Regions from separate parts of the Halomonas sp. V046 genome, predicted to be linked through region 2. Evidence: predicted binding sites of a transcription regulator. Region 2 holds the regulator's gene; the other holds the start of a gene.
The links. The regulator FNR, encoded in region 2, switches genes on or off when oxygen is low (the NO sensors DNR and NnrR bind a similar motif). The targets are predictions, from matches to a motif close to TTGATNTANATCAA.
Positions count from the first base shown of each region.

Region 1: hemN (oxygen-independent coproporphyrinogen III oxidase) is a predicted target of FNR. The motif match lies at 9,448-9,461, and genes of this name have one in related genera.

Region 1 is NZ_JBQXYF010000010.1:114,497-126,090, reverse strand. It holds gene ACUN9Y_RS14940 (Rrf2 family transcriptional regulator) at 1-363, opposite strand, end outside; gene ACUN9Y_RS14935 (nitrous oxide reductase accessory protein NosL) at 775-1,308, opposite strand; gene ACUN9Y_RS14930 (ABC transporter permease) at 1,327-2,148, opposite strand; gene ACUN9Y_RS14925 (ABC transporter ATP-binding protein) at 2,148-3,119, opposite strand; gene ACUN9Y_RS14920 (nitrous oxide reductase family maturation protein NosD) at 3,116-4,507, opposite strand; gene nosZ (TAT-dependent nitrous-oxide reductase) at 4,558-6,444, opposite strand; gene ACUN9Y_RS14910 (4Fe-4S binding protein) at 6,448-8,691, opposite strand; gene ACUN9Y_RS14905 (c-type cytochrome) at 8,786-9,115, opposite strand; gene hemN (oxygen-independent coproporphyrinogen III oxidase) at 9,610-10,995, shown strand; gene ACUN9Y_RS14895 (adenosylcobalamin-dependent ribonucleoside-diphosphate reductase) at 11,224-11,594, shown strand, end outside.
Region 2 is NZ_JBQXYF010000001.1:353,248-364,841, forward strand. It holds gene ACUN9Y_RS01560 (heavy metal translocating P-type ATPase) at 1-1,462, shown strand, start outside; partial or broken gene ccoS (cbb3-type cytochrome oxidase assembly protein CcoS) at 1,459-1,611, shown strand; gene ACUN9Y_RS01570 (sulfite exporter TauE/SafE family protein) at 1,802-2,488, shown strand; gene fnr (fumarate/nitrate reduction transcriptional regulator Fnr) at 2,680-3,384, shown strand; gene ttcA (tRNA 2-thiocytidine(32) synthetase TtcA) at 3,598-4,464, opposite strand; gene ACUN9Y_RS01585 (hypothetical protein) at 4,664-4,903, opposite strand; gene ACUN9Y_RS01590 (3'-5' exonuclease) at 5,086-5,763, opposite strand; gene ACUN9Y_RS01595 (putative nucleotidyltransferase substrate binding domain-containing protein) at 5,760-7,592, opposite strand; gene ACUN9Y_RS01600 (sodium:solute symporter family protein) at 7,662-9,443, opposite strand; gene ACUN9Y_RS01605 (DUF4212 domain-containing protein) at 9,482-9,739, opposite strand; gene ACUN9Y_RS01610 (hybrid sensor histidine kinase/response regulator) at 10,137-11,594, shown strand, end outside.

The sequences.
Region 1 (11,594 bases), on a different contig from region 2:
GAGCACCGCAAGAAAGGCTATCAGGCCCTCATTGGCGATCTGTCGAAAACGGCACACCGGGGCCATGAAGCAGGCGTCTTCATCGCCGTCGCACTCGATCAACGACAGGCTATGCTCGGTGTCCTGAATCAGCTCTCCCAGGCGGATGCTGTCCGGCGCACGTTTAAGCGACAGTCCGCCGTGCTTCCCCCGTACCGCGGAGACGTAGCCGAGGCGACTGAGTTCCTGCACGACCTTCATCAGATGATTGCGAGAGACCGAGAAGCGTGAGGCGATCTCGGCGATGGTGGTGCGTTCATTGCCGGCATCGGCAAGGTACATCAGAACGCGCAGGGAGTAATCGGTGAAACGTGTAAGATGCATCGGCGTGGTCCGGACGCCGTCATGGCGTCATTGTCAGGTAAAGACGAGTCAGGACTCTATCATTATGAGAATAGTCGTAATCCAGATCTGGCGCATGATGAGCAAAACTCCCACGTGAACCTAGAATATTACTGACCCATATCATCGCTTAACTTCTGCGGCATAGTGGTTTTCAACTGTTCGGCACAATAGGTATGAGGTATCAGGAGCCTGGCTGCGCGCCAGGGGTGCGCATTTCCTGCCCCTGTCTTTCACCGCGAACTTTATTTTTTTATTTGGTTTTACAATGAGATGTTCATCTTGTTCTGGGCTGGGTCGGTATTTGTTCGAGAGTGGTGGCGGCGATTGTTTTAGGCAGCGTGTCGATAGCCCGCTGCAGTGGCGAGGGGTATTTAGGCGTATATATTATGGCTATTTGGAGTTATGGGGGCGTGGTTCGTGCATTAGCGCCGTCAGCGTCGCCAATTGGATATCATCGAATCGCTTCAGGTCTCCGGCATAGGTGCGCTGGAATGTCTCGGCGTCGGCGCGGGTAGCGAAGGATGCCAGGGTGTGGCCCATGCTGCCGCGGCGCCGGTGGCCTACCACATACCAGGCATCGCGAGCGCGGGTGAAGGCATCGTTGGCCGGATGATCCCAGTCGGTGTGCCCCATGTCGTGAACCCAGGCGTGGGACAGTTGTGCTGCGTTGTCGGGTTGGCGCAGGAAGATGAACATTTCCAGCGTCGAACAGAACTTGCGCGCCTGCTGGTCATGGTTGAGATAGACCTCGCCCTTGGGGCCAGGCTGGTTGGCGACCAGCATGCCGCACACGTGGCAGATGTCGGCGTCGGTGATCGGTTCAGGGCCGGCGAGGGCGGCCGGCGATGAGGAGGCGTCGCAGCCGGCCAGCAGGGCGGCGGCCAGCGCCAGGGAGGCGAGTGGCTTGAGGCGGTTGGGCATCATGATGTCTCGTCGAGAGGGTCAGTGAGGGCGGCGCTGGAAGCGCCGGATGGCAAGCGACAGCGGGACGATGATCCAGGCGGCTAGCGTCGCCGCCAGCAGCGGCGTGGAGAAGCCACCGGCCTGGCCCAGGACGGTAAGCCCCACCTCATGGCCGTTGTCTACCCCGCCGAGCATCAGCAGGCGAAAGCACTCCACGGGGTTGGCCAACATCAACCAGGGCAACCAGTCGCCGCCTTGGCGTATGCCGACGAGCAGGGCCAGCAGCCCCAGGTCGAACACCAGCACGAAGAAGAACCAGGTGATCAGGGCAAGCCCCGCGGCCCTGGCCTTTTCCTGAACGCTCGTACTGATCAGGTAGGCCATGGCGAGAAATGCCCAACCCAGCAGGCAGGCCGCGCCGATCAGGCGGCCCATGCCGGCGAACAGCGCCGTTATCGAGGCGTCGTCCTGGGCCACCGCAATGACCGCCGTGGCCACGCCAAAGCCGATCAGCGTGGCGGTCCCCAGTACCGTGGCATGACCAAGAAACTTGCCGAGCAGCAGCCTCGAACGAGGCAGGGGATAGGTCAGCAGCAGCAACAGGGTGCCGTTCTCCTGTTCGCCGACGATGGCGTCGTAGGCCAGCATCAAGGCGATCAGCGGAATCAGGACCACCGCCAGGGTGGTCAGGCTGGCCAGGGTCGTGGATAGGGCGGTGAAGCCGAGGCCGCCGCTGGCGACGGCGCCGAAGGCGGCGATACCGGTGGCGAAAAGCGCCAGAATCAACGCGATGGCGACCACCCAGCGGTGGCGTAGTCCATCGCGAAATTCCTTTGCCGCGATGATGATGACGGGCGGCATTAGCGCATCTCCTCGACCGGATCACGGCGGGGCGTCGACGACGTCGGTCGTGCACCGACGCCGGTCGGACCGACGGTGATATGGCGGTACACGTCTTCCAGGGTGGGCATGGACAGGTCCAGGTCTCTCAGGCCGGGCAGGGCGCTGAGCATATTGAGGGCCGCCAGCTTGGCCGCGGGCGCCAGGGTGACGAGGGTGATGCCGTCTGCCGCTGGGGTGACCCCTGCATCGATACCGGCCCGGCACAGGCGCAGTGACAGGTCCTGGGGGGCACCCGTCAGGCGAATGGTCAGCGGCAGGTCGGCGTGGCGGCGCAGGCCCGCGAGATCGCCAATGGCCAACGGGTGGCCGCGGCACAGAATCAAGGCGCGATCGAGACACGACTCCACGCCTGGCAGCAGGTGCGAAGACAGCAGCACCGTGGTGCCCCCGGCGCGCAGTTCGGCCACGCTGTCGTACACCTCAGCGGTGGCGACGGGGTCGAGCCCCGTGGTCGGCTCGTCGAGCAGTAGCAGGCGGGGGCCACCGAGCAGCGCCTGGGCCAGTCCCAGACGTTGGCGCATGCCTTTGGAGTAGGTCTTGACCCGCTGTGAGGCGGCGTCCACCAGGCCAACGCGCTCGAGGAGCGTCATCACCTCGCTGGACGGACGCCGCTTGAGACGGGCGAAGTAGGTCAGCGTCTCCAGGCCGCTCAGGTGGTCATAGAAGCGTACGTTCTCGGGCAGGTAGCCGAGTGTGCGCCGCCGGCTGAAGGCGCCGGCGGCGTCGGGGGCCTGACCCAGCACCGCGACCCGCCCCTGGCTCGGCGACAGCAACCCGAGCGCCAACTTCATGGTGGTGGTCTTGCCGGCACCGTTGTGGCCGAGCAGCGCCAGTACCTCGCCTTCAGCCACCTGAAGATCGAGATGCGACAGGCGCCGCTGGGCGCCCTGGTGCAGGCTGACATTGTCGAACATCACAACGGCGGTCATGACGCTGTCCTCTTCGTCATGGCAGGCTTGGGGGCCTGCATCAACGGGGCGCTGTCTCTGACGCCCTGGGGGCGAAACACGGGAAACGCCCGCTGCACCCAGCGCAGCGCAAGCACCGCGGGACTATCCATCAGCACCCGCGCCGAAGGGTGGCGCCACAGCAGTCGATCCATGGCATCGTTGGGCTCGTAGGCACGATCGCCGATGCCATCCTCCTCCAGGTCCCAGCCAAGATAGTCGCTCCAGTAGTTGCCGCGTCCATCGACAGACCACTCCTGGGCGCGGGTGGCGACGTACTTGACCTGACGGCGGTTGGCGACGAAGGCGTTTCCAACGACGCGATTGTCCTCCGATCCTGCGGTCAGGTGGATCCCGATATCGCTGTCCTCGAGGCGGTTGCCTTCGATGCGGTTGAACTGGGCGTTGTAGATAAATATCGCCTTGCCGTCGCCACCGTTGACGTCCCCCTCTCCTCGCTCGTCGCGGGGTTGGCGGACACCGGCGATGGTGTTATCGAGGATCTGGCTATCGGTGATGTTGTTCATCAGGATGCCGTAGTTGCGATCCTGGAGAGATCGATTGCCCACGACGGTGAGTCCTCTCGATTGCATCAGTGCGTAGCCGGTGCGGGTATGTCGGGTCACATTGCCCCTGAGCGTGTTGTCATGGGCGTACATGTAGTGGACGCCGTAGCGCAGGTCTTCGAGACGGTTGTTCTCGAGCAGGCTGTCATGACTGGTATCGATGTAGATGCCATCGCGGACGTCGCGGATGTCGTTGCCGACCACGTGGGCGTTGTCGACGTTGAACAGGTGAATGCCATTCCCACGGTCCTGAGAGCGCAGCGAAGGCTCGCCTCGCAGGCGGTTGTCGGTGACGCTGGCGTCGCTGACGCCGTCGAGCCAGATGCCGAAGCCTGGGCCCTTGAGATCGCAGTGACGGATGAGCGCGCCGCTGGCCTCGCGGCGTACCGCGATGCCGGCATCCATGGTCGTCAGATCCGCCCCCCAGCGTTCGATGTGCAGCCCATCGAGTGTGACGGCGGGAGCCACCACCGTGATGGCGGTGCCATGGCCGCCGGCGTCGATGATGGCCGGTGCAGTGCCTGTCGGGCCCACGAGCACCAGCGGCTTGTCGATGCGAATCGCACCGCGATAGCGCCCCGCGGACAGGTGCAGTTCATCGCCGGGGGCGGCGGCGTCGATCGAGGCCTGGAGTGGCTGGCCGGAGTCGATGATCAGGCTAGCGGCGCCGGCGGGCGCGGCGAGGCCGACGACCATCAGCGCAGCACAGAAGGCGTGAATGATGTGGTGATGATAGAGAGAGCGGTAGGCTGCCGGCCATACCTCGGCACGGCCACGAGAACGTCGCGAAAGGAGCAGTGTCATGGGGCCTCCTGGCGGGCGCCGAGATTCGGCGCCCGCTGTCGTACCGGCTATCAGGCTTTTTCGACCAGCATGCGACCGAACATTTCCATGTGCATGGCGTGGCAGAACCAGTTGCAGTAGTACCAGTGCACGCCGGGGCGATCGGCGACGAAGGTGACGCTGGCGGTCTGCTGCGGCCCGATTTCCATGGACACGCCGTGGTTGACCATGCAGAAGCCGTGGGTCAGGTCTTCGACCTGGTCGAGGTTGGTGACCACTACCGTGACCTCATCACCCTGCTTGACGGTGAATTCGGTGATGCCGTATTGGGGCGCCACCGAGGTCATGTAGACGCGTACCTGGTTGCCGTCGCGAATGACCTTGTTGTCGCTTTCCAGGGTGATGCCATCGGCCTCGGCCATGGCCCGGGTCGGGGCGAAGAACGGATCTTGGCGGTCCCAGACCTGGATCGGGTTGACCTGGTCGGCGCGCAGCATGATGGCGTCATGGGGCTCGGCATAGGTCGGGCCGTCATGGACGAGCTTCATGGTGTCGCCGGAGATGTCGATCAGCTGATCGTTCTCCGGGTGCAGCGGGCCCACCGGCAGGAAGCGGTCCTTGGAGAACTTGCACAGCACCACCAGCCACTTGCCATCGGCGTCGCGGGTCTCGGTGAGGCTGGCGTGGTTGTGGCCTGGCTGATAGTGCACGTCGAGCTTCTGGGTGATGTAGGTCACGTCCTCGCCGTTGTAGGCGCGGATGGCATCCTCGATGTTCCACTTCGCCACCTGGCTGTCGATAAACAGCGTGGTGTAGGCGAAGCCGCGGCCATCGAAGGTGGTGTGCAATGGCCCCAGGCCCAGTTCCGGCTCCGCGACCACGGCATCACGCGGCTCGATCGTGCCGTCGAACACCTCGGGGAGCTTGTCGATGGCGATGATCGACACCGTCGGCGAGAGCTTGCCGTTGGCCACGAAGTACTTGCCATCTGGCGAGGTGTTGACCCCATGGGGGTTCTTCGGCACCGGAATGTAACGCGTCAGGGACGAGCCGTGACGCCCGTCGAGTACCGGGACGCTGGAGTCGCCAATGGTCTCGAACTGGCCCGCCTTCACCGCCGCCTCGATCGCCTCGACGTCGAAGACCACCACCCAGTCGCGTTCGGCACGCATGCTCTCGGCGAGGGTGATGCCTTTCTCGGAGTTGTAGCAGCTCGATGCGACGAAGCGGCCGGTGTAGTCGGCGTCGGTATTGTCCAGGTTGCCGTCGACGATCACCTGCCAGGCGACCTCCATGCTCTCGGCGTCGATGGCATTGAACATGGTGAAGTAGTTCGCGGAGTCGGTCAGGCCGCGGCCATCGTTGGGCTGAGGAATCGGGAACTCGGCGTTGGCGAACACGTACTTGGTGTAGGGCACCTTCTGCAGGCGCAGGCCGTGGATGGCCTGGACGTTGGGCACGGTGGTGACCTTGTCGGTCTTCATGATGTCGAGGCGGATCCGCGCCACTCGGGTATTGGCCTTGTCGTTGATGAACAGGTACTTGCCGTCGTAGCTGCCATCAGTCATCGAGGCGTGGGGGTGATGGGCGTCGCCGTTGTGAAAGCGGCTCGACTCGCCGAGGATGTGCTTGGATTCGTTGGTGATGCCCCAGCCGGTAGCGCTGTCGGTGTTGAACACCGGGATGCGCATCAGTTCGCGCATCGACGGAATGCCCAGTATCCGCACCTCACCGGAGTGACCGCCGCTCCAGAAACCGTAGTACTCGTCCAGGTCACCCGGTGCCACGAAGGCATCGCCATCCGCTGCCTTGGCGCTCGGGCTTGCCAACAGTGCGCTGGCGCCGACGCCTCCCACGACACCGCTGGCGAGACCCGCACCGGCCACGCCGGTGACGGCGCTGTTGCGCAGGAAATGGCGACGGGCCAGGTTCTGGATGCTGCTGTTGTCTTCACTCATCTTTTAGTGCTCCTGTTGGCAGGGAATACGTCGCGGGTCAGCCAGGTGGCGCTGGGCTCCGCGGGGTGCTGCGTCAACTGTGGCGTCCGCGCCTGCGTGGCTGGTGTCCCGGGTGATGCGCTTGCGGCGTTTGACTCGGGGCGGACAGCGCTGGTCATCGTCGAAGGTGATCTGGCAGTCCAGGCAGTAGTGGCATTCGCTGGCATCGATGCGCCCATCGGGATGGATCGCCGCCACTTCGCAGTCGTGGGCGCAGATCTGGCAGGGCGTGCCGCAGTGACCGCGATGACGCCGGAGCCAGTCGAACAGGCGCAGGCGGCCACCGATGGCGAGTCCGGCGCCCAGTGGGCAGACGTAGCGGCAGTAGGCCTTGTGGGTGAATGCCGAGGCGACGATCAGCGCCAAGGCGTAGGCAACGAAGCCCCAGTCGCGCATGAAGTGCAGGGTGATGGCGGTCTTGAATGGCTCGATCTCGGCCAGCCGCTCGGCATCGCCGAGCGAGTAGAAGGACACCCCGACCAGGGCGAACAGCACCAGATATTTGATGACCCACAGGCGTTGGTGGAGAGCGAAGGAGGGCTCGAATTGAGGCACCTTCAGGTAGCGAGCCACACGGTTGACCAGATCCTGCAGCGCACCGAACGGGCACAGCCAGCCGCAATAGACGCCGCGACCCCACAGCACCAGCGTCATGGCGACGAAGGTCCACATCACGAACATCAAAGGGTCGATCAGGAAGGCGGACCACTGGAACTGATGCGTCAGCGAATGGACCAGGGCGAGCAGGTTGACGATGGACAGTTGTACCAGGGCGATCCAGCCGACGAACACCAGGGTGTAGATCAAGAAGGCGGTACGCAGGGGGCGCAGCAGCCGCGGGCGACGGGCCAGCGCATCCTGGAAGGCCAGGATCAGCGTCAGCGTAACGAGGCCGATGCCCAGGCCGATGACCTCCGGCGTCTTGTCTTGCCAGACCTTCATCCACAGTGGCGTCGGCGTGACAGGCTGGGGCCGTTCCAGGTAGGCCTCGGGCAGGGCATAGTCGGCCTCGAACCGGGTAAATTCATTGCTCAGCGGGCCGGAGGCGCGGCGTACCAGCAGGTTGAGCTGCCACGGGCTGCCCGGATCGAAGTCTGCCGCCTCACGGATGATGAAGATGTCGCGCTCACTAAAGGCGGGCATATCGTCCAGGGCGAAGCGATTGACGCGTTTCTGGTCGCGGTCGTGGAAGCTGATGGTGGCGTTATTCTGCACCAGTTCAATACGATCGAAGATGCCGCCGCGCACGTAACCCGAGCCCTTGTAGGAATAGTCACCGGAGGCCATCACCACGACCGCGTGCTCGCCGGGCTCAAGGCCTTTCATCAGCGCCGCAAAGCCGCGCTCACCGAGCAGGTTGCGACCGATGGTCGGGGCATCGAGGTAGGCGAAGTAGAGATCGATGAACGTCGCGTCGCGGGGGCCCTTTGCGTTGTTCAGATAGTGCTCGGCGGGGGTGCCGATAAAGGCGTCATCTACCGTGCCGTTGGTCAGGCGCAGGTGGCCGATGCTGCCGTCGGCGGTGAGCGTAGCCCAGCTCTCGGCGCTGAAGACCTCGGGGCTGACCGTGGCCCGGGGAGCGGCGCTGGGATCGGCGATCAGACCGACCGCGGCGGCGACCTGGCGGGCCGCCCGCAAAATGGTGTCGTTGACCACGATGACCGTGACCGTGGCGCCTGAGATCGCATCGAGCCCTTCGCCCACCGCTAAGCGATCGGTGACCCGGGCACCGACATGGGCGCCAGCGAAGTCATCGAGCTTCTGCTGAGGAATGCCCACCAGCATGATCGGCTCGGCATGATTGAGGACCTTGGCTTGCGTGATCTTGGCATCCAGGTCGATGCCGATGAGCAGATTGACCGGCTTGCCGGAGTAAGCGGGTATCGGCGTGACCTGAGCGCTCTCGAAGGCGTAGCCGAGCAGTTCGTCGTCGTGATAGACCGCGCTGACCGGCCACTCGAGGTCCGGTGTCTCGGCATCGGCTATCCGATTGGCGCCGGGAAAAGCGGGCGTGAGCAGGGCGAGATCGAGCCGGGCGCTGCCGAGCTCCCCGGGGTACTGATCGAACTCCAGGGCCTGGGTCGACGTGGCGCCCAGCAGCCAGATCAGTAATCCGGCCAGGAGCAGCGGCAGGTGGTGCAACCGGGTTGGCGAACGGGAGCGCGAGGCGCGCGAGTGTCCGTCGCCTCTCGGGGGAGGTGAGCGCATGGATAGCCCTCGTGATGGAGCCTATGCCAACAAGTGGCGAAGGGTGCCCCGGCGTGAGCCGGGGCGCTAGCCGGAGTGCTGGGCTAGCCGTCGTTCAGGGGGTGAGACTCGCGAAGTAGGCCGCGATATCGGCGATGTCCTGGTCGGACAAGGCGGTAGCCTGGGGCGCCATGATGGCGGACATGCCGCCGCCGCGCTGACCTTCGCGGTACGCCTTGAGCGCGCCTTCCAGGTAAGGCGCGTGCTGGCCGGCGAGGTTCGGGTAGATCGGAGCGGTGGATATACCATCGCTGCCGTGACAGGCGGCGCAGGCGGCGATCTTGCCTTCCCCAGCAGCGGCATCGCCGGCGGCTTGGGCGTCGGCGGTGACGGCCAAGGCGAAGACGCTTGCGCCGAGTAGTGCAGCCAGTGACAGCCTTTTCATCGTGGTTCTCCTCATGCGGTGTAGGCGCTCGCCAGTCGCTGTTGCGTCGACCTCGAGCGATTGCGGGGCCTGTCCGGAGACGCATCCCGACGCATAGATGGGCTCCTGCGTGCAAAGGAGTATGAGCAAGGAACTATCAGGAGGAGTTGATCCGCATCAAGATGCCGCCCTGTGCCAGCCGGGAGCGGGGCTCGGCCTGACCGGTGTCATGAAGTCGAGCATGCGCGCACCCTGGCACAGGCGGTGGCCAGTCTGGACGCGGCGCCGGGCGCTCACGCAGCCGGGAGCGGTGGAGCCGGGCCGGGCCATCGATAGCCCCGCGTCGTGAGGAATTGATGCAGATCATGTCGGGGTTCATCGTTGGCCGAGATATGCACAGGCCCGTGAGATAATGGCGCCACCAGGCGGGGGCAGGGTCCGCTGTGTGGCGCGGGTTGGCGCTGGACAGCGGGACGTCGACCTTCCGCCTCTCGTTGTCACAGAGGCTCCGCCCGATGTCCAATCATCTGCCGTTTCAGCGCTCCCTCGTCGAAAAGTACGATCGCCCTGGCCCGCGTTACACCTCCTACCCGACCGCGCCGCACTTCAGCGATGGCTTCGGTATCGCGGACTATCGCGCGGCGGTGGATGCCAGCCAGGCGGTGGCCGAGCCGCGCCCGCTGTCGGTGTACGTGCACGTGCCGTTCTGCGAGAGCCTGTGCTACTACTGCGCCTGCGCCAAGATCATCACCCACAACCGCGAGCGGGCCGCCGAGTACCTGGCGTATCTGAAGCGCGAGATTGCGCTCCAGGCGCGGCTGTTCGATGACGGTCGCGAGCTGACTCAGCTGCACCTGGGCGGCGGCACGCCGACGTTCCTGACCAACGCCCAACTGCGTGAATTGATCGACGCCCTCGGCCAGGCCTTCCGTTTCGCCCCCGAGGCCGAGCGCGAGTTTTCCCTGGAGGTCGATCCGCGCACTGTCACCCCCGAGCAGATCCATGAGCTCAAGGCCATGGGCTTCAACCGCTTGAGCTTCGGCCTTCAGGATTTCGATGCCAAGGTGCAGAAAGCCGTCAACCGGATCCAGAGCGAAGAGCAGGTCGCCGCCCTGATGGACGCCGCGCGCGAGGCAGGGTTTGCCTCGATCTCGGTGGACCTGATCTACGGCTTGCCGCTGCAGACCGTGGACAGCTTCGCTGCGACCCTGGCCAAGGTGATCGCGCTCAAACCCGATCGTATCGCTGCCTACAGCTATGCCCACCTGCCGAGCCTGTTCAAGGCCCAGCGACTCATTCGCGACGAAGACATGCCGCCGCCGGGGCGCAAGCTCGAGCTGCTGGAGCTGACCATCGCGCGGCTGACCGGGGCGGGCTACGTGTACATCGGCATGGACCATTTCGCGCTGCCGGACGACGAGCTGTCCCTGGCGCGCCTGGACGGCTCCTTGCAGCGCAACTTCCAGGGCTACTCGACCCGCGCCGAGTGCGACATGATCGGCCTCGGCGTCACCTCCATCGGCCGGGTGGGCGAGGCCTATAGCCAGAACGTCAAGACCACCCAGGAGTACCAGGCGTGCCTGGACGCCGGCGAGTTGCCGGTGCTGCGCGGCTATCGCCTGAGCGACGAGGACCGCCTGCGTGCCGACGTCATCACCCAGCTGATGTGCCACGGCGAGGTGAGCTTCACCGAGATCGAGGCGCGCCATCGCATCGATTTTTCCCACCACTTCGCCGGCTCGCTGGCGAGCCTCGCTGAGCTTCAAGAGGATCGCCTGATCGAAATCAAGAACGACAGGATTCGAGTGCTCGAGGCCGGGCGGCTGATGCTGCGCAACGTGGCCATGGCCTTCGACGCCTATCTCGCTGCGACCCCCGGTCGCTACTCGCGCACGGTCTAGGGCGAGGCAGAACGCCGCCACGCCCGTGGCGTCGGGGTTTGTCGAGCGCTCGCCAAATATCAGCGATTCGTTAATTGAAATTCGGGTCTTCCATGGCCCGATTTTTCCTTTATATTGTGCCGCCTGGCAAATTTTTTACTATATATGGTGGTGGCGGCTTGGCTTTGCCCAAGCGCGCTTCGCGCCGTTATTGACCTTTTTCCGCCGGGAATGATCGGAGTATTACGCATGACCACATCTGCCAAGGCCGCTGCGCTGTCGCAGGAGGTACCCATGCAGGGCCCCTCGTATGACATTTGGGATTCCAAGTACCGCTTGAAGGACCGTCACGGCGAGGCCGTCGACGGCGACCTGAAGGCGACCTGGGAGCGAGTGGCCAAGGCCTTGGCCGCGGTCGAAGGCGACAACGCCAAGCATTGGTTGCCCAAGTTCCGTTGGGCCCTGGAGCAGGGCGCGGTGCCGGCCGGGCGGATCATGTCCAACGCCGGTGCCGAGGGCTACAAGCCCGCGGTCAGCCTGATCAACTGCACCGTGTCACGCACCATCCGCGACTCCATGCACGATATCCTCGACAGCGTCGTGGATGCCGGCATGACCCT
Region 2 (11,594 bases):
CCCCGGCGACCGGATTCGGGTACGTCCAGGGCAGCAGGTTCCCGCCGATGGCATCGTGACCTCGGGCATCGCCAGCCTCGACGAGTCCATGCTCAGCGGCGAATCCTTGCCCGTGACCCGGCGCCAGGGCGATGACGTCTGCGCCGGCAGCCTGGCGGTCGACAGCCCGCTGGAGCTCGAGGTCACGCGAGTCGGCGAGGCGACCCGAGTCGCGAGTATCGTCGATCTTACCGATCGCGCCTTCGCCAGCCGGCCGCGTATCGCCCGCCTGGCCGAGCGCATCGCCCACCGCTTCGTGATCAACCTGCTACTGGTCACCGCGGCGGTCGCGCTAGCCTGGACCTTCATCGACCCGGCCCGCAGCCTCTGGGTGACCCTATCGGTGCTCGTCGTCACCTGTCCCTGTGCCCTGGCCCTGGCGACGCCAACCGCGCTGACGGCAGCCCACGGACGCTTGCGCCGAGCCGGCGTGCTGGTCACCCGGGCCGATGCCCTGGAGACCCTGGCCGGCCTCGACCGGCTGGTATTCGACAAGACCGGCACCCTGACCCGCGGCGACATCCACCTTGCCGAGACACGGCTTGCAGCGGCGACGAGACACACCGCCGGCGAGCTCACGGCGGTGGCCGCAGCACTTGAAGCGGCCTCGGAGCACCCCATCGCCCGGGCCTTCGCGACGCATCGCGACACGAGCGTCAGCGCCCAGGATATCCGTAACCATCCTGGCCGCGGTATCGGAGGGCGCTGTCAGGGCGCCCTGTGGCGGCTCGGCCGCGCCGACTTCGCCCTCGGCGAGGACGCGGCACTCGACGCCCCCGGCACCGGCCTGTGGCTCTTGCTCACCCGCGACGGCCACCCCATGGCCTGGTTCCGCCTCGATGACCGTGTCCGCGACGACGCTGCCGCGACCCTGGCGGCGCTGACGGCGCGCGGCCTGGCCGTGGAAATGCTGTCCGGTGACAGCCAGGCCAACGCCGCCACCATGGCCAGCCAATTGAACTTGACCACCTGGCGCGGCAACGCCTCGCCGGAAGACAAGCTGGCCCATCTTCAAGCGGCCCAGGCCAGAGGAGAGTGTGTCGCCATGGTCGGCGACGGCATCAACGACATTCCGGTCCTCGCAGGCGCCGACCTGGCCATCACGCTGGCGGGTGCCAGTGACCTGACACGAACCCGAGCCGACATTATCTTGCTCGGTGATAACCTCCAGCGTATCGTCGAGGCCATCGAAGTCGCCGAGCTCACTCGCCGCATCATCCGCCAGAACCTCAGCTGGTCGGTGCTCTACAATGTCATCGCTCTACCCTTGGCGGCCCTGGGGTTCGTCCCCCCCTGGGCCGCGGCGCTGGGCATGTCCGCGAGCTCGCTTCTGGTGGTCGGCAACGCCCTTCGCCTGACGCGTTGGCGGGCCTCAGCAGCGGCGCAAGCGCCTCTCACTTCACCCATATCGACGTCGCCATGAGCATCCTCTACCTGTTGATCCCGTTATCGCTGATGCTGCTGGGCCTGGCCGTCTGGGCTTTCTTCTGGGCCGTCAGGCACGACCAGTTCGAGGACCTCGAGGGGCCGGCCTATCGTATCCTGTTCGATGATGACGAAACGGATCGGCCGGCGAACAAGCCCCCCGAGAAGGCGGCGGCCGGGGAACGAGGCGGCAACCCGCCAGGCAGCGACACCGCTCACCGCGACAGTGCTGGCGACGGTGCTGGCGAGGCGCCCCCGGCGAGCGTCGAGGGATGCCGCGACGGCCCCGTAAAGGAAGCCGACGGCAACCGCAACGGCACACAACGGTGATCATCTGATGGACCCCACCGGCCTCGCGCTGCCACCGCTAACCGCGGCCTTCGTCTTCGGCCTGCTTGGCGGCGCCCACTGCATCGGCATGTGCGGCGGCATCATGAGCGCCCTGACCTTCGCCGTACCGCCGAGTCTGCGCCATCCTGCGAGACTCGGAGCGCTGGTAATGGGCTATAATGCGGGTCGAATACTCAGCTACACACTGGCTGGCAGCCTCGCCGCCAGCCTCGGCTCGCTGGTCACCCTGGCACCAGGCATGCGTACGGCACTGCAACTGATCGCCGCGGTCATGCTGGCCCTGATGGCACTGTACATTGCCGATCTGTGGAAGGGGCTGCGCCGCGTCGAGGGACTGGGCCGCGCTCTATGGAGGTACCTGGAGCCGGTGGGGCGAGGACTGTTGCCGGTGGTACGAGTGCCCCAGGCCGTGGCGCTCGGCGCCGTCTGGGGTTGGCTACCCTGTGGCCTGGTCTACTCCATGCTGGCCTGGAGCATGGCGAGTGCCGACCCGGGTCGAGGGGCGGCCCTGATGGCGGCCTTCGGCCTCGGCACCCTGCCCGCGTTGGTGGCCACCGGGCTTGCCGCACGGCAGCTGCAAGGCCTGGTTCGGCATCGCGCAACGCGCCTGATGGCGGCGGCGATGATCCTGAGCTTCGCCACGTGGCAGGCGGCCGGTGCACTAGGATTTTAATTCATGTAGATTACGTAAACTCCTATGGCAAAAGAGGTATTCAGCACTTTTGCATGACTTCTCGGTGTAGAATACTGTCTTTCTCGTGCTGGCCTCGGCCACCTAGGCCCCGACGGCGCGCGATCCTCATCGATCGCTGACTCACAGGAGTGGCGAATCTGTCTATCGGCCCAAGATCGAAGGCGACCTTGATGCATGAAACCCGCTGCGAGTCGTGCAGTCTCAGCTCTCTCTGCCTGCCCCTGTCTCTCGAGTCCGCCGAGATGGAGCGCTTCGACTCCATCATCCGCCGTCACCCACCGGTCAAGAAGGGCACCCGGCTGATCGAACAGGGCGACCGGTTCACCAGTGTCTATGCGGTGCGCTCGGGCAGCCTCAAGCAGATCACCACCGAGGGCAGCGGTGAGGCTCAGTTGACCAACTTCTTCCTGCCCAGTGAACTGGTGGGGCTCGACGGTATCGATGACGACCGTTATCCCGGCAGCGTGGTCGCGCTCGAGACCACCACCGTGTGCGAGATCCCCTTCGACCGCCTCGATGCGCTAACCCAGACGCTGCCAGAGCTTCGTGCACAGCTGTTCCGCACCCTCAGCAAGGAGCTGCGCCACGACCGCCGCATGATGCAGCTGCTATCCCGCAAGACCGCCGATCAACGTCTGGCCTGTTTCTTTCTCGGCCTCTCGGACCGCTTCCGCCGCCGTGGCTATTCGCCGTTCAGCTTCCGCCTGTCGATGTCCCGCGCCGATATCGGCAACCACCTGGGGCTGGCGGTGGAGACGGTCAGCCGCATCCTCGGGCGTTTCCAGCAGCAGGACCTGGTCGAGGTCTCGGGACGCGAAGTCAATATCCTCGACATCACCGCGCTGTCCCGACTCGCCGATACCGAGGCCAGCTGACGCCAGCGTTCGGGCGATGCCGCGGTCTCGTGCGCATCGTGGGCTGGGCTGGGCTGGGCTGGGCTGACAGTGTGCCGTAGGGGCGAGCCAGGCCTGATGCCGCCCAGACTCGAGGACGATTGTCCCAGGGCCTCGCCGAGCCGGCCCGTCGCGGGCCGAGCCACACCGCCCGAGCCACAAGCGCCACACCGCCCGAGCCACAAGCGGTCGCTGTCAGCCAGCGTCCACCACGTCGATGCGATTGGCTGTGCGCTCGGCCTGGACCCGCTCGAGGCCTTCGAAGTCGAACAACTCACGATCGGCCAACTGAGACGGGGCGACGTTAGTTACCGCCTTGAACATGCTCTCCAAGCGACCGGGATGCTTGACCTCCCACTCCGCCAGCATTTCCTTGACCACCTGGCGCTGCAGGTTGGGCTGGGAGCCGCACAGATTGCAGGGAATGATCGGAAACGCCATGCGACGAGAAAATTCCTCGATATCTGCCTCGCGGCAGTAGGCCAACGGCCGGATGACCATGTTCTTGCCATCGTCGGACAATAGCTTCGGTGGCATGGACTTGAGCGTGCCGCCGAAGAACATGTTGAGAAACAGCGTCTCGAGGATGTCCTCGCGATGGTGGCCCAGAGCGATCTTGGTGGCGCCGATCTCCTCGGCGAAGCCGTAGAGCGAACCGCGACGCAGGCGTGAGCACAGCGCACAGGTGGTCTTCCCCTCCGGGGTCTTCTCCTTCACCACCGAATAGGTGTCCTTCTCGAGGATGTGGTAGTCCACGCCGAGGCGATCCAGATACTCGGGTAACACATGCTCGGGAAAGCCCGGCTGCTTCTGATCCAGATTGACCGCGACCAGCGAGAAATTGACCGGTGCATTGCGCTGCAGATTGCGCAGGATCTCAAGCATGGTATAGCTGTCCTTGCCGCCGGACAGGCATACCATGACCTTGTCGCCTTCCTTGATCATGCCGTAGTCGATAATGGCATTGCCGGTCTGGCGCCGAAGGCGCTTGCGTAGCTTGTCGAGCTCGCGCTTGTCTGTGGCGGCCGGCGCCTCACCGGTTGTTACCCGGTCCGCGGCCATGGGGTCGAACATCTCGGCCACCGAGGACGCAGCGGCCGGGGCGGAAGACAGGGCTGAGGACAGGGCTGAGGACATGGGCACAAGAATCACGGCTGAGAAAATGAAGGGTCAACATTCTATCATCGGCCAAGGTCAGAGGCGAAGGCGTCAGCGCCCGCTCCCCCCCACAGGACCGTGCCAACAGGCTTGAGCCATCGACTCAGATCGCGCCCAGCACCAGCAGGTACCTCACCACGACACCCAGCAGCAGAGTCACGATGCCAATGCGTTGCCAGGCGTACTCGCGGCGGGTCAGCGTCAATCGCTTCTCCCAGAACTTTATCATCCCTGCCAGATCGCGGGTCCGGCGCACATAGCCAAGGTAGGCCACCATCACCATGGCCATGCCCACTACCAGCAATACCGGCTCAACAACCGAAAAAAAGTCGTGCACGCTCATCGAAAATTCGCTCCCTGGGTACGAGGCTGTTGGGTCAGGCATGTGCCTGGTCAGACATGAATCGATCGCCGCAGCGGCTGCGTCGGTCCCGAGTCGGGCTCTGGGGCTCGTCGGTCACAGGACGCGGCGCTCGGGGCGCCGTGCGAGCCGCTCGCCCATCACCTCGGCTTGCGCCCTTGCCCTCAAGCGTTCTTGGCCACCAGCGCGCCACTGGCCAGGCGCAGATGCATCAGGGCCGTGGTCACCGCGTCGCCGAGTGCGCTATGCCGTCCTATTACCGGCACGCCGAGACGTTCGGCAAGCGTCTCGAATCCCGGCTGCAGTTCCAGTTCCGGGTGGCTACGCCGCATCAAGCGTCGATACTGCTGGGCCACATCGATGGTCGCGTTGGGTAACGCGAAGCCGAACCGCGGCTTCAGATAGCGATCGAGAACCGCCAGGTCGAAGCCAATGCACCACCCCACCAACGGTCGGTTGCCGATGAAATCGAGCAGGCGAGCCAGTGCCTGCTCGACTTCGATGCCATCCTCCAGGTCGACGCCGCGCAGGCCATGAATCCGGATCGAGTCACCGCTGAGGCTATCCGGGCGGACCAGGCGCAGGTCTAGCGACTCACTGGTCAGCACGCGATCATCGCGGATACGCACCGCGGCGATGGATACCAGCTCCGCTGTCTTGGTATCGAGCCCGGTGGTTTCGCAGTCAAGCGACACCAGCTCATCTCCGGTGTAGGGATTGAACAGCCAGCCGTAGTCGCCATCGGCTTGACGGCGACGGTCGGCAACACGTCGTAGCGCTCGCAGCATGGGGTGCCCTCCTAGTCGTGACAGCCATCCTTGGGTGGCCGAATCTGCGCTCATGCGTACTCCAGGTGGTAGCGCTGCGACAGCCGCGCCTTGAAATCCTTGACGATATGCAGCGCTTCTCTGAGCAAGTCCCGCTCCAGGGACGACAGCGCCTGAACGACCACCCGCGTCGAGGCGTCCACTGCCCTGCCATCGGCATCACGCGTGGCGAGTTGAGCGCGCAGGCGCAGCTCACTGAAAAACACCAGCGCCTCGCCGAGGTCCTCGGCGATCTGGGCCTCAAGGCGACCGTCGGCGACCAGGGCATCGAGGCGGTCGAGGGTCGAGGTGGCACGAATTCCGCGCTCCAGCGCCAGGGTTCTCACCCCATGAACGATGGGAAAGATGCCGCCCTTCTTGATGTCTATGCCATGGGCGGGCTTCTTCAGCGACCCGAACATCGTCAACGGCGTCGAGAACTGCAACACCCCCCGGGCGAAATGGGTCAGCAATAGCTCATTACCCCGGGTTTCCTCGATCAGAGTATCGCGTAGACGCCCCATCAGGCTTGCGTCTCCGGCCACCGCGCAGCCATCGAGCAGGATGGCAAGGCGCATGAGGCTGTCCGCATCGAGACGCTCTACCATGCGTCGAATGCGCCGGCGCCACTGCGCCAAGGTGCCGACCCACTCGGGATTACAGACCATGATGTTGCCCGGACAGCGGGGATAGCCAAGGTCCATCAGGACCTCGGAGAAGCGCGCCATGTCCGCACCTAGCGTGGGCCATTCCTCTGCCGTGGTGGCATCGGCAAGGATCAGCGCGTTGTCCTGGTCGGTCTTGAGAATCTGCTCGCCGCGGCCTTCGCTCCCCATCACCATCAAACAGCCCGACTGCCTGTGCTCGGCACCAATGACGAAGTCCCAGGCCTTGTGCATGATGCGGGCGTTGAGCGCCGCCAGCATGCCCATGGCAAAGCGCAGGCGCACGCCCTGGACCATCAACGCCTCGACCAGCTCCGGCGTTCTGCAACTGGCCTCGCTCAGCGCCGCCAGGCTTGCCGCCTGCTCGACCTGCAGGCTGACCACATAACTGCGGCTCGAAAAGAAGCTCAGCACATCGGTCAGCTCGACCACACCGACCAGACGCTCGCCGTCCATGACCACCACTCGGGCGACCTTGTGCCGGGTCATCTCAATCAACGCCTCGAACAGGTACTGCTCGCGGCCCACCGCCACCAGGCGCAAGTGGGCGATCTCGACCACCGGGCTCGACTGCGCCCGGCCCTCGATGACCAGGGCATCGAGCAGATCGGTCTTGGTGACCATGCCCAGGCTTTCACCCTGTGCCACCAACAGGCTATCGGCCTGGCTGTCCTTGAGGGTATGCACGGCCTCGGAAATGGTGCTCGCCTCGCTCACCACCAGGGGCTCGCGCATGCACTCGGTGACCCGAGCCAACATGAACCCGGCGAGCGTCACGCCGCCGTCGCAGCGACGCTCGGCCAACAGACGCGACTTGTCGGCCAGGCGGCGCTGAAAGTAGTCGGCGAAGGCCGGCGCGGACTCGCACAGTGACAGGAACAGCGCGCGTGGCATCAGGTAGCACAGGCTCTCCTGCTCAGCCACGAAGCGATAACGGCTAGTCCCGTTGAGCACGCTGATGGCACCAAACAGATCGCCGTCGGTGTAGTGGCCGATACGGGCGTCGGCCTCGCCTTGACTGGGGTCCAGCTCGGCGACTTCGCCCTTGTGAATCACAAAGACGAACTCGCCGGGCTGTCCGGCATCGAGAATGATCTCGTCGCGAGAAAAGTAGGTCATATCGAGACCTGCCCGCACCCGCTGCCGCTGGGCCTCATCCAGCAGCGCAAAAGGCGGATTCGTCAGTTCAAGATCGACCATGGGGTTTCCTCTGACTGCGCCCCCGGCAAGGCCGGGGGCGGCGTCTTCCGCTGGAGAATGACAACCCGGTTAGTGGGCGGTGGCCTCACCGGCACCACGCGGGACGCGCACGCTCTCGACCAGCTCCTGAATTTCCTCGGGCGGTGCCTTGGTGGCACGCGAGACCACGTAGGCGATGATGAAGTGGAAGATCATGCCGAGGGTTCCGATGCCTTCCGGCGAGATGCCAAACCACCAGATCGACGGATCGGGATTGATGAACTTGGTGTAGACGATGTAGGTGAAGGTGAAGGTCAAGCCGGTCACCATGCCGACGATCGCGCCCTCACGGTTCATGCGCTTGTCGAAGATGCCAAGCAAGATGGCAGGGAAGAACGACGAGGCGGCAAGACCGAAGGCGAAGGCCACCACCTGAGCCACGAACCCTGGTGGATTGATACCGAAGTAGCCTGCCACGACCACCGCGACCGCCGCCGCCGAGCGCGCAGCAAGCAGCTCGCCCTTCTCACTCAGGTTGGGGTTGATCTGCTTCTTGATCAGGTCGTGGGAAATCGCCGCCGATATCACCAGCAGCAAGCCCGCCGCAGTGGACAGTGCTGCCGCCACGCCACCGGCCGCCATCAGGGCCACCACCCAAGCAGGCAGACCGCCGATCTCGGGGTTGGCCAACACGATGATGTCGCGGTCGATATAGACCTCGGCATCACCCTCGACGGGGGCGTTGGTCACGACGCGCTCGCCATGCTCACCGACCGAGCCGTCTTCGGCAAACTCCGGCTTGCCTTCGAACGGTGCCTTGGGCCCCATCTGAACGGCGCCATCACCGTTCTTGTCGAGCCAGCCGATCAGGCCGACGGTTTCCCAGCTCTTGAACCAGCTCGGCATTTCCTCGTAGGCGGTATTGTTCACCGTGTCGATGATGTTGGTGCGGGCGAAGACGCCGACCGCCGGTGCGGTGGTATACAGCAGAGCGATGAAGATCAGCGCCCAGCCGGCACTGATGCGCGCATCACGCACCCGCGGCACGGTGAAGAAGCGCACGATCACGTGGGGAAGGCCGGCGGTACCGCACATCAGCGCAGCGGTGATGAAGAACACATTGATCATCGGCTGACTGCCGTCGGTGTAAGGCGTGATGCCCAACTCCTCGAGCAGGCCATCGAGACGATCGAGGATGTATTGACCACTGTCGTTGCCGGCCGCATCGACGAAGGTCGCACCGAGGCCGGTCTGCGGCAGCACGTGGCCGGTCATCATGATCGACAGGAACACGGCAGGCACGATGAAGGCGGTGATCAGCACGCAGTACTGTGCCACCTGGGTATAGGTAATCCCCTTCATGCCGCCGAGTACCGCGTAGAAGAACACGATGACCATGCCGATCACGACGCCGACATTCACGTCGACCTCTAGGAAGCGAGCGAAGACGATACCGGTGCCGCGCATCTGACCGGCGACATAGGTAAAGGAGACGAAAATAACGCAGATGACCGCCACGGTCCGGGCCACATTGGAGTAATACCGATCGCCAATGAAGTCCGGCACGGTGAACTTGCCGAATTTGCGCAGGTAGGGGGCCAGCAACATCGCCAGCATGACATAGCCACCCGTCCAGCCCATCAGGTAGACAGAGGCGTCGTAGCCGAGGTAGGCGATCAGGCCAGCCATGGAGATGAATGACGCCGCCGACATCCAGTCCGCGGCAGTGGCCATGCCGTTAGCCGCCGGGTGGACGCCGCCACCGGCGACATAGAAGTCCTTGGTCGAGCCGGCCCGCGACCAGATCGCGATGCCGATGTAGAGCGCAAAGGAGGCGCCTACAAAGATATAGGTGAGTAGCTGAACATCCATAGGGTCGGTTCCCATTCGTTGACGTTGTTGTTAATGGCTTATTGTTCGTGAACGTCGAATTCTTCATCGAGACGGTTCATCTTCCAGGCGTAGAAGACGATCAGCACGATGAAGGTGTAGATGGACCCCTGCTGAGCGAACCAGAAGCCGAGCTTGAAGCCAAAGAAGCGGATGTTGTTCAACACATCCACCAGCAGAATGCCGAAACCATAGGAAACGATGAACCATACGGTCAAACAACCGAGGATCACCCTGATATTTCGTTTCCAGTAGGCCTGTGCGCTCTTGTCTAGCATAAGGCTACCCTCCCAAAGATGATTTTGATCGCCAATTACCGTTTCGTGGACGGCAGTAAGCTCGTCGAGAAGACTAGTCAAAACACCGAGTTAGAAGAACGAGAACTTTAGTCGAAACCGCTGACAATGGCGCAGAATGATAAATTTTAACCATTAATTTCATTGTGTTATGAAAACAAACCATACATTAACCCTTGGTCTATGCAGACAAAGGTTCAATGCACGTTAGTCGAAAAGACGGGCATTTCCGGGAGAATGATAAAGTTCTGAAGTAAGACCTATATTCGACAAAAGGCAAAAACACCCGCCGGAAAAGTCGCCCACGGTTGTGCTCCCTCACCCCTGCCGGTCACGGCGTGAATGGCCTAGAATGGCCGCTGATATCGAGGAGGTGCCCATGTTTGCCGGTTGGCTGTTGATCCTGGTTTCCCTAGCCTACATCGCTGTGCTGTTCGCCATCGCCTGGCGCGGGGACCGTCGTGCCAGGCACCACGGCGCCAGCCACCGCCGGCCACTGGTCTACAGTCTGGCGCTGGCGATCTACTGCACCTCCTGGACCTTTCACGGGGCCGTGGGCCAGGCCGCCACCTCCGGCTGGTCGTTTGCCAGCATCTTCGTCGGCCCGGTACTGACCCTGCTGCTGTTCTGGCCAGTGCTGGCCAAGATGGTACGGGTGGCCAAGCACCAGAACGTCACCTCCATCGCCGACTTCATCGCCTCGCGCTACGGCAAGACCCAGTCCCTGGCCGCCTTCGCAAGCCTGGTGGCCCTGATCGGCACCCTGCCCTACATCGCCCTGCAGCTGAAGGCGGTATCGACTTCCTTCGACGTTCTCACCTCGGCCTCCGATATCACCCGGGCACCGCTGATTGGCGACACCGCCTTCTATGTGGCCATTGTCATGGCCATCTTCGCCATCCTGTTCGGCACCCGACACACGGATGCCACCGAGCATCACGAGGGCCTGATTCACGCCGTGGCCTTCGAGTCGCTGGTCAAGCTGCTGGCGTTTCTGGCGCTCGGGGCCTACGTGACCTGGGGCATGTTCGACGGCCTCGGAGACCTCTTGTCCCGGGCCGACACCCAACTCGAGCTGCAACGTCAGCTGGCGCAGCAGGATTTCGGCCAGAGTTTCTGGGCCCAGACCCTACTGGCCATGCTGGCGATACTGTGCCTGCCGCGCCAGTTTCATGTCATCGTGGTCGAGAACACCCACCGCGACGACGCCGCGCGCGCGCGCTGGCTGTTTCCGCTGTATCTGGTGGTGTTTGCGTTCTTCGTGCTCCCCCTGGCGGCCGCCGGCCTGACCGTCTTCGCCGGCACCGACGTGGCGCCGGACACCTACGTACTGTCGCTGCCGATGGCCGCCAACCAGCCTTGGCTGACCCTGTTGACCTTCATTGGCGGTTTCTCGGCCGCCACCGGCATGGTCATCGTGGCGGCGGTGGCGGTCTCGATCATGGTGTCCAACGAGATCGTGATTCCCGCGCTGTTCCGGCTACGCTGGTTCGACACCAAGGCCCGGGACTATGGCCGCCTGGTGCTGCGCGCCCGGCGTATCACCATCGCCGTGATCCTGGCCATGGCCTACGGTTTCTATCAATTGATCGGCGAGTTCACCTCGCTGGCCTCCATCGGCATGCTGTCGTTCGCCGCCGCCGCCCAGTTCGCCCCGGCGCTGATCGGTGGCCTGTACTGGAAGCGTGGCAACCGCCTCGGCGTCATCGTCGGTATGAACGCGGGCTTCGCCATCTGGGCCTACACCTTGCTGGTACCGGCGATGATCAATGCCGGCGTGTTGCCGGCCACCTGGCTGATCGGAGGGCCCTACGGCATCGCCTGGCTGTCGCCGACG